DNA from 4 places in the Shewanella sp. WE21 genome. Region 1 is predicted to be linked to each of the others. Evidence: predicted binding sites of a transcription regulator. Region 1 holds the regulator's gene; each other region holds the start of a gene.
The links. The regulator sigma-54, encoded in region 1, starts transcription at its own class of promoters, with help from an activator protein. The targets are predictions, from matches to a motif close to GTTGGCACGNNNNTNGNNT.
Positions count from the first base shown of each region.

Region 2: the regulator sigma-54 is predicted to act here: its motif matches at 1,963-1,981, upstream of flgF (flagellar basal-body rod protein FlgF).
Region 3: the regulator sigma-54 is predicted to act here: its motif matches at 2,051-2,069, upstream of glnA (glutamate--ammonia ligase).
Region 4: the regulator sigma-54 is predicted to act here: its motif matches at 1,033-1,051, upstream of CKQ84_RS00695 (BON domain-containing protein).

Region 1 is NZ_CP023019.1:2,671,798-2,675,345, reverse strand. It holds gene lptC (LPS export ABC transporter periplasmic protein LptC) at 1-392, shown strand, start outside; gene lptA (lipopolysaccharide transport periplasmic protein LptA) at 379-933, shown strand; gene lptB (LPS export ABC transporter ATP-binding protein) at 930-1,661, shown strand; gene CKQ84_RS11600 (RNA polymerase factor sigma-54) at 1,769-3,247, shown strand; gene hpf (ribosome hibernation promoting factor) at 3,276-3,548, shown strand, end outside.
Region 2 is NZ_CP023019.1:3,477,177-3,480,724, forward strand. It holds gene flgD (flagellar hook assembly protein FlgD) at 1-400, shown strand, start outside; gene flgE (flagellar hook protein FlgE) at 483-1,844, shown strand; gene flgF (flagellar basal-body rod protein FlgF) at 2,018-2,761, shown strand; gene flgG (flagellar basal-body rod protein FlgG) at 2,772-3,548, shown strand, end outside.
Region 3 is NZ_CP023019.1:2,295,237-2,298,784, reverse strand. It holds gene typA (translational GTPase TypA) at 1-1,146, opposite strand, end outside; gene glnA (glutamate--ammonia ligase) at 2,157-3,548, shown strand, end outside.
Region 4 is NZ_CP023019.1:165,857-169,404, reverse strand. It holds partial or broken gene CKQ84_RS00700 (DUF3224 domain-containing protein) at 1-157, shown strand, start outside; gene CKQ84_RS00695 (BON domain-containing protein) at 443-997, opposite strand; gene CKQ84_RS00690 (glutamyl-tRNA reductase) at 1,274-1,729, opposite strand; gene CKQ84_RS00685 (sigma-54-dependent Fis family transcriptional regulator) at 1,976-3,346, shown strand; gene CKQ84_RS00680 (L-dopachrome tautomerase-related protein) at 3,456-3,548, shown strand, end outside.

The DNA of each region.
Region 1 (3,548 bases):
TAGTGAATAGCCGTGTGACGGCGAAACACATGGAACATTATGATTCAACGAATCAAACTTTCTTTACTCAACCTGTTTATCTTGTTTATCCAGACCAAGGTAAAGCACAATGGCAGCTCAGGGCAGATCAGGGCAAGCTAAACAAGGAAACTGGCAAGGTTGTATTAGAAAATAATGTTATTATCGATGCCATTAGCCCAGAAGAACCGATTCAGACCTTGTCCACCAGTTATCTGGAACTCGATCTCAACACTATGATAATGACCTCTGACCGTACCATTTACGTCACAGGGAAAGATTTTAATATTCAAGGCCAAGGCCTTTATGCCGACCTCAACGCGCAAGAAGTGCAATTGACCAGTCAGGTAGTAGGAACATATGAAGCAAAATAACGTATTACTTGCCAGCCTAATGCTAATTATGAGCATGAGTGCTTTCGCGAAAGTCGGCGACTTAAAGCAAGAAGTCAAAATTAAAGCTGTGAGCCAAACTGCGGATATCAAAAACAACCAGATCATCTTCTTTGGTCCAGTTGAAGTTACCCAAGGCTCAATAAAAATCCAAGCAAATGAACTGCGTGCATTTTCCGCTGAAGGTGAAAATAGCAAAACTTTGGTCGCCACAGGCAACCCTGCTACGTATAGCCAGATATTAGACGATGGTCGCCCAGCATCGGCAAGCGCGAAAGAAATTCGTTACGATATGGCAAGCCGCACCTTAACACTGAAAGGTATGGCGTCATTAGATCAAGCGGGTAGCCAAGTTACAGGTAATTTAATCCGCTATAACATGATTCAACAGAAATTGATGGCCGAGAGTACTGGCAGTGGTGACGATCGCGTGATCACTATTATTCAGCCTGAAAACTATCAAGATGATGCTAAATCAGACGCTCCGGCGGATAAACCTGTAAAAAAGCAGGACTCTAAATGACCCAAATCACCTTAAGAGCACAAAATCTGGCGAAAAGTTACAAGAGTCGCCAAGTGGTTAAAGACGTCAGTCTGACGGTAAAAACCGGTCAAGTCGTTGGCCTACTCGGTCCAAACGGTGCAGGTAAAACCACGACTTTTTACATGGTTGTCGGGCTAGTGAAGAGCGATAAGGGACATATCTTTATCGACGATGATGATTTAACCGCAGATCCTATGCATCTGCGTGCCCGCAAAGGCATAGGTTACTTACCGCAGGAAGCCAGTATCTTTCGTAAGCTAACTGTTCATGACAACATCATGGCAGTACTGCAAACTCGTAAAGAACTTAAAAACGAAGAACGAGAAGAAGAACTAGAACATCTGCTCGAAGAGTTTCATATCACCCACATCCGTGACAGCCAAGGCATGTCATTGTCGGGTGGCGAACGTCGTCGCGTCGAAATTGCGCGAGCTTTAGCCGCTAATCCTAAGTTCATTTTGCTCGATGAACCGTTTGCCGGCGTCGATCCTATTTCGGTTATCGACATCAAGAAGATTATCGAACAACTCAAAAGTCGCGGCCTTGGCGTACTGATCACAGACCATAATGTCCGCGAGACATTAGATGTATGTGAACATGCTTATATTGTGAGTCACGGAAACCTGATTGCCGAAGGAACTCCTGCAGAGATCTTAGACAATCAGCAAGTTAGGGCTGTGTACTTAGGTGAACAATTCAGGCTATAGTTAATCGAGCGAAGCCAATGGAGGCAATTTATACCGCCATTGGGCTTCACTCAAGATAATAATAAGCGACCTCATCCAACAATAATAACGTAGGGATCAGCGGTAACATGAAAGCGTCACTCCAGCTCAAACTGGGTCAACAGTTAACCATGACGCCACAATTACAACAGGCCATACGTCTGTTGCAACTGTCGTCATTAGAACTGCAGCAAGAGATCCAGCAAGCATTAGATTCTAATCCCCTTCTCGAGCTGGAAGAGGATCAATTCGACGCCACTAAAACCCCTGTAAACCAAACGCTATCCGATACGGATTTCAGTGAATCTAGCACTCTGCCACCAGAAAAAGACAGCTCCACCATAGACACGGCAGAGTCGCTAACCAAAGAATCCATGCCCGATGAGCTCCCCATGGACACCACATGGGATGAAGTGTTTACCGCCTCCCCAAACTCAGGCCCCGGCGGCAGTCGTGAAGACGATATGCCCTTCCAAGGCGAGACCAGTGAAGGTTTGTACGAACACTTAGAATGGCAAAAAAACCTCACGCCGTTTTCTGAAACCGATTTAGCCATTGCCACCGCCATTATTGATGCCATCGACGATCAGGGCTATCTCACCCAAAGCACTGAAGAAATTCTCGAAGCCATGGGCAATCCTGAAGTTGAGCTTGACGAAGTCGAAGCCGTACTCAAGCGTATTCAGCATTTTGATCCCATAGGCGTTGCCGCCCGCGATTTAAGTGAATGCCTGTTGATCCAACTGTCGCATTTCGCCGCTGATACTCCCAACCTAGAAAACGCCCGCATGCTGATCAAAGATCATTTAGATCTGATCGCCGCCCGAGACTTTAGGTTGTTGATGCGTAAGACTAAATTAAAAGAAGATGAATTAAGGGATGGTATAGCACTCATCCAAACCCTCAATCCTCGCCCAGGTTTGTTGATCACGCCCAATAATGACGAATACGTTATCCCAGATGTGTCTGTGTCGAAGAAAAATGGCCGCTGGGTCGTTGAGCTTAATCCTGACTGCATGCCAAAAATCAATGTAAATCAACATTATGCTTCTATGGCACGCAGTACCAAAAACCAAGCCGATAGCCAATTTATTCGCGGCCATCTGCAAGAGGCTAAATGGTTTATTAAGAGCTTAGAAAGTCGTAACGATACTTTGCTTAAAGTTGCTAATTGCATAGTGCAATATCAGCAGGGTTTCTTTGAGTACGGTGAAGAAGCCATGAAGCCTATGGTGCTTAACGATATTGCCGAAGCGGTAGAAATGCATGAGTCCACCATCTCACGGGTCACAACTCAAAAATACATGCATACCCCTAAGGGACTTTTTGAACTAAAATACTTCTTCTCTAGCCACGTCGGTACTGACGATGGTGGTGAGTGCTCATCCACAGCAATCAGAGCCTTTATAAAGAAACTGGTGGCAGCGGAAAACCAGAAAAAACCATTAAGCGATAGTAAGATGGCACAACTTCTGGCAGAACAAGGGATCAACGTAGCCCGCAGAACCATTGCGAAGTACCGAGAGGCTATGCTTATTCCACCTTCTAATCAGCGTAAAAGTTTATAACCTACAGTGGATATCGGAGGACGTTTCTATGCAAATAAACCTAAGTGGGCACCATATCGAAATTACCGAATCGTTACGTGCATATGTAGAAGAAAAGTTTTCAAAACTTGAACGCCATTTCGAACAGATCAATAATGTGCACGTTGTGCTCAATGTTGAGAAAATGCAACAGATTGCCGAAGCGAGAATAAACCTCATAGGTGGTGAAGTTTTTGCTACTTCAGAGCATGCTGACATGTATGCCGCTATAGACGCCCTGATTGACAAGCTTGACCGTCAGGTTATTAAACACAAAGAGAAG
Region 2 (3,548 bases), 810 kb from region 1:
TCGCAAGGTGTTGATCCCAACTGATACAGGTAACATTTCAGCTGAAAGCCCAACAATAAAAGGTGTGATTAGCACGCCAGCTAAAATTCCTGAAGTTACTGTACGTGTTGAGGATGAGAAAGGCCAAGTTGTGACCACCTTTAAAGTTGATGGCAGTAAGGGGGGCAATGTCGATGTTAACTGGGATGGCCTCGATAAAGATGGAAAACCTGTAACCGCAGGTAACTATACGATCAAGGCGAGTGGTTTAGTGGATGGGAAATCCCAAGAATTGCCAGTCTCGACCTATGCTCATGTGACCAGCGTTTCTCTCGGTACGGCCAGTACTGGCGCGATTCTTAACTTGAGAGGCGGTATGGGCATCAAGTTAACCGATGTGTTAGCTGTGTCTGAAACCTAAGCTTGTATAAAAGAATTTTTGCAGCATCCGAATTGGGCGTAAATCGCTCATAAATGAATTGAGTCAAGTGTAGAGGTGAATTATGTCGTTTAACATTGCATTGAGTGGCATTTCTGCTGCGCAGAAAGATTTAAACACTACGGCGAATAACATTGCTAATGCGAACACCATTGGCTTTAAAGAGTCCCGTGCTGAATTTGCGGATGTTTACGCTAATTCTATTTTTTCAAATGCTAAAACTGCTGTCGGTGGTGGTGTTGCGACGAGCCAAGTGGCACAGCAATTCCATCAAGGTAGCTTACAGTTGACGAATAACTCCCTTGATATGGCGATTAAAGGGGGTGGCTTTTTCGTTACTGCCTCTGAACTGGGTACATTAGACCACTCGTTTACCCGTGCTGGAGCATTTAAGGTCGATAAAAATAATTACATGGTTGATTCTGCTGGTAATTATTTGCAAACTTTCCCAGTGGATAAAGATGGGAACTCGACATCAGTGAGTTTAACGACGGCTAAGCCGGTACAAATACCAGACACTGCAGGTAGCCCTGTAAAGACTGAGAATGTTACTTTACAAATGAACTTAAATGCTAAGGAAAGTGCACTCGACCCCGCGGCATTCGATCCTCTAGATGCAAAAACCTACAATAACGTTACATCAATGACAATTTATGACTCACTCGGTGAGCCACATATTATGACCACTTATTTTGTTAAGCCCAAAGATGGTTCGTACAATGGTGAGAACAATTGGGTAGCTTACTATGCTGTTGATGGAAAACAAGTCGATCTAGCCGGTCCTGCTGGTACTTATCAAACAGATACCACTGGCGATGGTACACCTGATGCAACGGGCACAGCTCAAACTGCTGGTGGTTGGAAAGGCTCTGTCCTCAAGTTTAATTCTGTTGGTGTCTACACTGGTAGTGATCCTGCTATAGTCAAGACTGAGGCTTTGGGCGTCAGTGGTGCGGGTGTTTTAGGGGCTGGTGCCGATGGTACTCAAGATTTGACTGTGAAGTTTAATGCCCCAACGCAATATGCGGCTCCTTTTGGTGCAACTGAGTTGACGCAAGATGGTACGACTGTAGGTCGCTTAACTAACGTTGAAATCGGCGAAGATGGTTTAGTGACCGCGAGTTATTCTAATGGTTCAACCGTGCCTTTAGCACGGGTTGCTTTAGTTCGTTTTGCTAACGAACAAGGTTTAACGCAAGTGGGTAATACGTCGTGGAAGGCTAGTTTGAACTCTGGTCCAGCGTTAGCGGGTGAGGCAAATAGTGGAACTTTTGGTAGCATCAGTTCATCGGCGTTAGAGCAATCGAACATTGATTTGACGACTGAACTGGTCGATTTAATTTCGGCACAGCGTAACTTCCAAGCGAACTCTCGTACCCTTGAAGTGAATAACACGCTGCAACAAACCGTATTACAAATCCGCTAATCATTACTTTATTTAACTAAGTGTTGCCGCCAGTGGCAACACTTAGCCTTTATCCTGCCGTCAAATCACTTCATTTTCATATTTTTCAATTCTATCAGTAAATTAAACGTTATTTTTTGTTGGCATGATGCTTGCTTTGATATTGTCATGTAGAAAATTTGACGGAGCAGTCTGTGGACAAATTCCTTTATGTCGCCATGAGTGGCGCTAAGCAAAATATGAATGAGCTGGCACTCCGTGCGAACAACTTAGCCAATGCTAATACCGATGGTTTTAAATCAGATATGGCGCAGGCCAGATCGATGCAAGCCTTCGGTGAAGGGTTGCCTTCAAGGGTGTTTGCGATGACAGAATCTCCGTCAGCTAATTTTCGCTCTGGTCCGATAAAAACCACTGGACGGGATCTCGATGTTGCCATTAAAGGCGATGGCTGGTTTGCCGTTCAGGCGAAAGATGGCAGTGAAGCTTATACCCGTTCAGGTAGTCTCAGTTTCGATGCGACGGGCATGTTGTATAACGACAGAGGCAATCCCGTGATGGGGGATGCTGGCCCGATAGTGCTGCCATTACCTATTGATAAAGTGTCAATTTCACAGGATGGCATAGTGTCAGTTCGCCCTCAGGGGGCGACTGCTGAAGTGATAGAAGAAGTGGCGAGATTGAAGTTAGTCAATCCCGGCAATGCGCAGATGATGCGTGGTGAAGATGGATTATTTCGACAAATGTCAGGTGAACCAGCACCAGCTGACCCTTTCGTCGCAGTTGAAAGTGGCGCCGTAGAGGGCAGTAACGTTAACCCTGTTGATGAAATGGTGTCTTTGATTGATCTTCAGCGGCAGTTTGAATTGCAAGTCAAGATGATGAAAACCGCGGAAGAGAATGATCGCGCTTCATCTTCATTAATGCGTATTAGTTAGGAGATAGATTATGCATCCGGCGTTATGGATTAGTAAAACTGGCTTAGACGCACAGCAAACTGATATTTCAGTGATTTCAAACAACGTAGCGAACGCTAGCACTGTGGGCTACAAAAAAAGCCGCGCAGTATTTGAAGATTTACTCTATCAAACAGTTAACCAAGCGGGTGGTGTTAGTGCATCTAACACTAAGCTACCCAACGGATTAAACATAGGTGCGGGTACGAAAGTCGTCGCCACTCAAAAAATGTTTACTCAGGGTAACATGCTGACGACGGATAACTCACTGGATCTCATGATTGAAGGTCCTGGATTTTTTGAAATCCAGCTCCCTGATGGAACCACTGCTTATACTCGAAATGGTCAGTTTACCTTAGACGATACGGGTCAGATTGTGACGCCAGGTTCTGGCTATTTGCTACAACCCGCGATCACTATTCCTGATAATGCGACCAGTATTACCGTTTCAGCGGAGGGTGAAGTTTCAGTAAAAACGCCGGGTACCGCTGAGAACCAAGTCGTGGGTCAGTTGACTATGACGGATTTTATTAATCCATCGGGTCTAGATCCTATGGGACAAAACTTATATACGGAAACCGGTGCGAGTGGTACGCCCATTCAAGGGACCGCTTCGTTAGATGGCATGGGTGCTATTCGTCAAGGCGCCTTAGAAACCTCTAACGTTAACGTGACCGAGGAACTGGTGAACCTTATCGAAAGTCAGCGCATTTACGAGATGAACTCTAAAGTGATTTCAGCGGTAGATCAGATGCTGTCTTATGTGACT
Region 3 (3,548 bases), 380 kb from region 1:
TACGGCTAACTCGTAACCTTCACGACGCATGTTTTCAATCAAGATTGATAAATGCAATTCACCACGACCAGATACACGGAAGCGATCTGGACTTTCTGTTTCTTCAACACGCAGTGCCACGTTGTGGACTAATTCTGTTTGCAGACGCTCCAGAATGTTACGTGAAGTCACATACTTACCTTCTTTACCTGCAAAAGGTGAAGTATTAACTTGGAAAGTCATGGTCAGAGTAGGTTCATCAACAGTCAAAGGTGGCATAGCTTCTACTGCACCAACGGCACAGATAGTGTCAGAAATTTTCAGCTCGCCTAAACCAGTGATAGCAACGATGTCGCCAGCGTTAGCAATTTCAACTTCAGTACGGTCTAGACCCATGTAACCTAATACTTGGCCCATTTTACCGTTACGAGTTTTGCCATCAGCGCCAATAATAGTCACTTGTTGGTTCGTTTTCACGCTACCACGCTTGATGCGGCCGATACCGATAACACCCACGTATGAGTTATAGTCGATTTGCGAAATTTGCATCTGGAACGCGCCTTCGGCGTCAGCATCTGGGAAAGATACTTTTTCAACGATAGTTTGGAACAGCGGCGTCATATCATCGCTCGCTACATCCGGATCTAAAGTTGCAAAACCGTTTAACGCAGAAGCGTAAACGATCGGGAAATCTAACTGCTCGTCAGTTGCACCTAAGTTATCGAACAGGTCGAATACTTGGTCAATAACCCAATCTGGGCGTGCACCTGGACGGTCAATTTTGTTGATAACAACGATTGGCTTTAAGCCTTGAGCAAACGCTTTCTTGGTTACGAAGCGAGTTTGTGGCATTGGACCGTCAACAGCATCAACCAGCAATAATACTGAGTCAACCATAGACAGAACACGCTCAACCTCACCACCGAAATCGGCGTGGCCTGGGGTATCAACGATGTTAATACGGTAGTCGTTCCACTTGATGGCAGTATTCTTTGCCAGAATCGTGATCCCACGTTCCTTTTCAAGATCGTTGGAGTCCATCACCCGCTCAGTGGCTTCTCCTCGGGTTGCAAGGGTGCCTGACTGTGACAGCAACTTGTCTACCAGGGTCGTTTTGCCATGGTCAACGTGTGCAATAATGGCGATGTTACGTAAATTCTCTAGCACGGATAAACCTCTTACCATCAAACAAAAATAGGGATATTTCAGTAATTCGTTATGGTGATCGAGCTCGATCTACCACAATAAAAAGCGTGCCATTCTACTCCAGAGCGGCCTTGGCGCACAGGATTATTTTTGAACACTTATAAAACAATCCGCCAATCCTTGGGTAATTTCCGTCAATCATCCACTGAGTGAAATCCTCTGTAGCCAGAGTTAACGCTCTGTTTAATTGCCATATTCATAGGAAAAATCTGAGTTAAGCAGCTGAATTTGCTATTTTTCGTATTCAATGTTAGCACTGCTAATGTCGATTTAAGCATCAGCAAAATCGACTTAGGTACAGAGAAATTACCACGTGAACACACTGCAATAAATTCTGCGGCACACTTAATCTAACGTTCATGTTGGCGTTTACACCCGATGACATTAAGACTCACTTCATTGTCACGGGATACCTTTTTACGCATCACTGATTTCACTTGGTCTGTGAACAGCAAAGACATTTCGCACATGAGAACGAACTCTTTCCTAATAATATGATAATAAACCACTATTGGATTGATAATGCGTGGCATAGTTGGACAGACTAGCGTGGTTTTATGACAATTATGCGGCGGTTATGCGGTGATAAATAGTCCCGTTCTGTGCTAAAAGTATGTGCGAGCTTCACAGAGGCAGTACTTACTGAGATAGTGAAAGCCAAAGTGTCATTGCCATCTCAGTGCCATATAAGCGGTGCATGTTATCGCTGTGCATCCCAGCTTAAGGTTTGCATGAATCAATTCAGTGCGCACCAAAATGGAGTAATGCACCAAAATGCCACAGACAAAAGCACTATTATGGTGCACACGCGAATCCAATTAAGTGCAACAAAGATTTTAAATCATGTTAATCAGTAAGTTAAATTATTGGCATGGATATCGCTTTATAGCTCGTAAGTTTGGCTCAAGATAAATCACTTGAGTTAAAAGATTATAGAAGGGGCATCCCTTTACCCTACCGGAGGCTTGAGAATGTCAGTTGAATCAGTTTTAAAGCAACTTGAAGAATTAGAAGTTAAGTTCGTTGATTTACGTTTTACCGACACTAAAGGTAAAGAGCAGCACGTATCTATTCCTTCTCATCAGGTAGATGCTGATTTCTTCGAAGACGGCAAAATGTTTGACGGTTCTTCTATCGCAGGTTGGAAAGGCATTAACGAATCAGACATGGTATTGATGCCAGATCCAACGACATTTGTACTGGATCCTTTCACCGAAGAAACCACAGCGCTGATCCGTTGTGACATTCTTGAACCCGGTACAATGACAGGTTACGACCGTGACCCACGCTCAATTGCTAAAAAAGCAGAAGCTTACCTGATCTCTACTGGTATCGCTGATACTGTATTGATTGGACCAGAACCAGAATTCTTCCTATTTGACGATGTCCGTTTCGGTACTGACATGTCAGGTTGTTTCGTTAAGATCGACGCTAAAGAAGCGGCTTGGAACTCAAGCACTAGCTACGAAGGCGGCAACACAGGTCACCGTCCATTTGTTAAAGGCGGTTACTTCCCAGTTGCACCGGTTGATTCATCACAAGACCTACGTAGCGCTATGTGTTTAGTGCTCGAAGAAATGGGCCAAGTGGTTGAAGCGCATCACCACGAAGTGGCGACTGCAGGTCAAAACGAAATCGCCACTCGCTTCAACACCTTGACTAAGAAAGCGGATGAAATCCAAATTCTGAAGTACGTAGTGCACAACATGGCACACGCTTACGGTAAGACGGCGACTTTCATGCCTAAACCCATCGTTGGTGACAACGGTAGCGGCATGCACGTTCACCAATCTCTGGCGAAAGACGGTGTTAACTTGTTCGCTGGCGACAAATACGCAGGTTTAAGTGAAACGGCGCTGTACTACATAGGTGGTATCATCAAGCACGCTCGCGCGCTGAACGCTTTCACTAACCCAAGCACTAACTCTTACAAGCGTTTAGTGCCACACTTTGAAGCACCTGTTATGTTGGCCTACTCTGCCCGTAACCGCTCTGCATCAATCCGTATTCCAGTGGTACCAAGCCCTAAAGGCCGTCGTATCGAAGCACGTTTCCCTGATCCACATGCAAACCCATACTTAGGTTTCGCAGCGCTGCTAATGGCGGGTCTTGACGGTATCCAAAACAAGATCCACCCAGGTGAAGCGATGGACAAAGATCTGTACGATCTGCCTCCAGAAGAAGCGGCTGAAATCCCACAAGTGGCAACGTCATTAGAAAACGCCCTTGAAAATCTGCAAGCTGACCATGAGTTCCTGACAAAAGGCGGCGTGTTCAGTGAAGATTTCATCCAATCTTATATCGTACTGAAAACAGCAGAAGCTGAGCGCGTAGCACGTACAACTCACCCACTTGAGTTTGAA
Region 4 (3,548 bases), 2.5 Mb from region 1:
AACATTTTGGCATTATGACCGATGGACAAAATCGTCTGATCTTAGAAGTGATACCCCATTCTGGGGCGGGGAGTTGCAGGGGTTAACTGGCACTATGACCATCAATATTGAGAATGGCCAACATTTTTATGCATTCCAGTTTGGCTTTGAAGCTTAGTTTGACTTTGAAGCTTAGTTTGGCTTTGAAGCTTGAATAACACTTGTGTTTTAGCTCAGTTTTCTGTAACTCTTCTCCTTTATGATCATTCGAGTCATCTGAATTCACCCTTCTTAATTTAAGCGAGTAAGTCTTTTCGATTGGGTCTGAAAATGGACATAAAAAAACCAGCTGAGGCTGGTTTTTTTGATTCTTTTTTCATAAAGCACTATCGAACCTTGAGTCTAGATCGGTGTGCTGTTACTTAAAATACGTTTAATTTAAAAAATGCCGTTGTCGCGAGAGTTAAGACACTTTTTTAACAACTTTAATTTTATCAACGACCTTTTTCACATCGTCGGTATTTTCGGCAATTTTCAGTGCTAACTGACGTTCGGCATCGCTGGCAACTTCACCTTTCAATGTGACTATGCCATTGGCAACATCCACATTAATTTGGGTACCGGATACGTCAGTTGAAAACAGTAAACGCGTTTTGATGACTGTGGCAACTTTAGAGTCAGTTAAGGTGGCAACAACTTCACTGGTGCCTTCTTTTTCATTCATCACAGTGAGTTGGTTATCGACATCTTTCACCCCATCTAAGCTCTTGATGAGCTCTGTGGCGAGGGCTTTATCCACACTGCTTTCCACTTTACCTGTTAACGTCACTTTACCATCTTTGACATCTGTAATGATGTCGAAGGAATTGAGATTCGTGTTGAGCAGTAAAGTGGTTTCTGCTTTTCCATCGATCCACGCATCCTTGGTTCCGCCTTTCCAATCTTGGGCGGCGGCCACATTTAAACTGATTGAACCGACAAGTAAAGCCACTAGTACTGATGCTGTTGTAGTTTTCATAATCATATCCTCCGTTGTTTTCTCGAAGCTAGATAATGCGCCAATCGTGCCAATGTTTTTAAGGTAATGATTTTTAATGTTTAAATTGTTTTATCTGGCGTTTTTATACCTTGGCATTTTCCTTTAGGTCGGTCTTTTTTACCGACAAAATGTAATTTTTTCTGGCATGCTGAGCCATCATTCGAGCATAAAAAACCGCACTCATCAGTGCGGTATTATGGCTGTAATAAAAGTGGAGGGGAGTCGGTTAAATATGGCTCACTTAGCGACAGGGAATTAATGGTGATTGAGCGATCCCGTACCGTCGTAACTCATTTGCAGCCAAGCGGCGCCTTCTGCAAGTTGGTTTGCAAGTTGTGGCTGATGCGCTTGCCTTACTGCTTGTTTTATTTGGATTAGCACTTGCTGCTCTATATCGACAAGGGCGATCATAGCCTGCGAAATTTGGCACTGTTGCAGCAATTCTGTTGCTTGAGTATAAGTGACGGGCACGGTGTGACTTAGGCCATTAATTGGCTCGTCAGCCAAACGTCTCAGCTGTTCAAACCGAGTTAACATTCGTTGGTGGATGTTAGCTTTGGCGGAAAAAACACGCTTAAGATTATAGTCTTCGACATACCTCCTCGCTTGGTTGTAAAATGTGAGTCCTTCCTGATTCAGCTTGATGATTTCATCGATCAACATGATATCGGCGCGGATATCAGTCTGATGTTGCACAACATTAGACTTCATTATGGGCCTCCTAATGCCAGTGTTCGACATAGATTGTTTAACTGCTTGGGTAAACTGATTTTGTTTCGTTCAGCTACCATGCATATTCTGTTCTCGTTTTTAATGATATTTTAACAGGCTGATTTTTAGACTGATATTCTCAGTTCATCGAGATATCATCTTAGAACATCGGCAACTATTACCGTTGCTGTTGTTAAAATTTCATGGCTGACATACAGTAGTTTTTCATACAGGGAGTAGATACGCATGGCTCGACTGACACTTTTTTATCACTTGCAGGATGTTGGCGCCGAGCAAGCAATCATCGAACTTGCTGGCGCTGCTGACTTTAATAAGCTACGCAGTGTCGATGACTTGCCTTGGATAGAGCAGCTAGGGGCAAATCACGTCGATGTTGCCATTATTGAGTTATCCAGTCTTAGTCGTGAAGATTACCTTGTGCTGCTAGATAATGCGGCCATGTCAAATATTGAGTTTATTTTTCTCTCCGACGGCCAGCCAAACCCCAATCTTGATCAGTTAATGTCTCATTTTGCGGGTTACCACTTTCGCAAACCTTACGATATGCCGCTAATCAGCGAAATTTTTGCTGATTTTGCACAGTATTTAGCATCATCGCCTAATCGACTGCATCCTTTTGCTAGCGAGCTAGACCAATACGGTTTGCTTGTTGGTTCATCAGCTCCTATGCACAAGCTATATCGCACAATTCGTCGCGTCTCTGCGACAGGTAGTAATGTGCTGATTATTGGGGAAAGTGGGGTCGGGAAAGAACTGGTTGCTAATACCATACATCTTGCCAGCCCTAGGGTGAACGAGCCTTTTATTGCGATTAACTGTGGTGCATTAAGCCCAGAATTGGTCGACAGTGAGCTGTTTGGTCATGTCAAAGGTGCATTTACGGGGGCGAATCGCGACCACAAAGGCGTATTTGAACAGGCTGAAGACGGGACTTTGTTTCTCGATGAAGTCACCGAAATGCCGATTGATCATCAAGTGAAGTTACTCAGAGTGTTGGAAAATAGCGAGTATCGTCCTGTGGGTGGTGACAAAGTGCAACGTGCAAACGTACGTATTGTGGCAGCGACTAACCGTGATCCCATAGTGGCGATAGAGGCAGGGCTATTTCGAGAAGATTTGTACTTTCGTTTGGCTCAGTTTCCCATTCGCGTTCCGCCCTTACGGGAACGTGGCGAAGATATTATTGGGCTTGCGCAGCATTTTCTTGCCTATCGTAACGTGGCCGAAAAGCAGAATAAGAGCTTAGCTGAAGACTGTATTCAGATGATTGCTAAGTACCCTTGGTCTGGTAATGTGCGCGAATTAAAACATGCAATTGAGCGAGCCTATATTCTGGCCGATCAGGATATTTTACCCAGCCATTTACAGCTACCTCAGACGAATGAAGTGGGTTTATGTGGTGGTGAGCAAGTTGTTATCCCCCAAGGCATGCGCTTAGATGATTTAGAGAGAATCGCTATTTATCAAGCACTAGAAACCACTCAAGGTAATAAAACGGATACCGCCGAACAACTGGGGATCAGCGTTAAAACCCTCTACAACAAGCTCAGCAAGTACGAGCAGAAAGTCGAGACCGGTGAAACGACTGCTGAATAAACATTAATTATCAAATTAATATTGAAACAGAGCTACACTTTATACTCTTTTTTTTGTAAATAATAACTCCTATTCTACAGCCCTTAAACAGAAAAAGCGGAGATAGAATATGAAACACTTATTAACAACAGCATTATGGCTTTCTTTGACAGCCAGTAGTTTTGTGAACGCCACCCCAGCAGTAGGAAGTCTTGAAACAGTC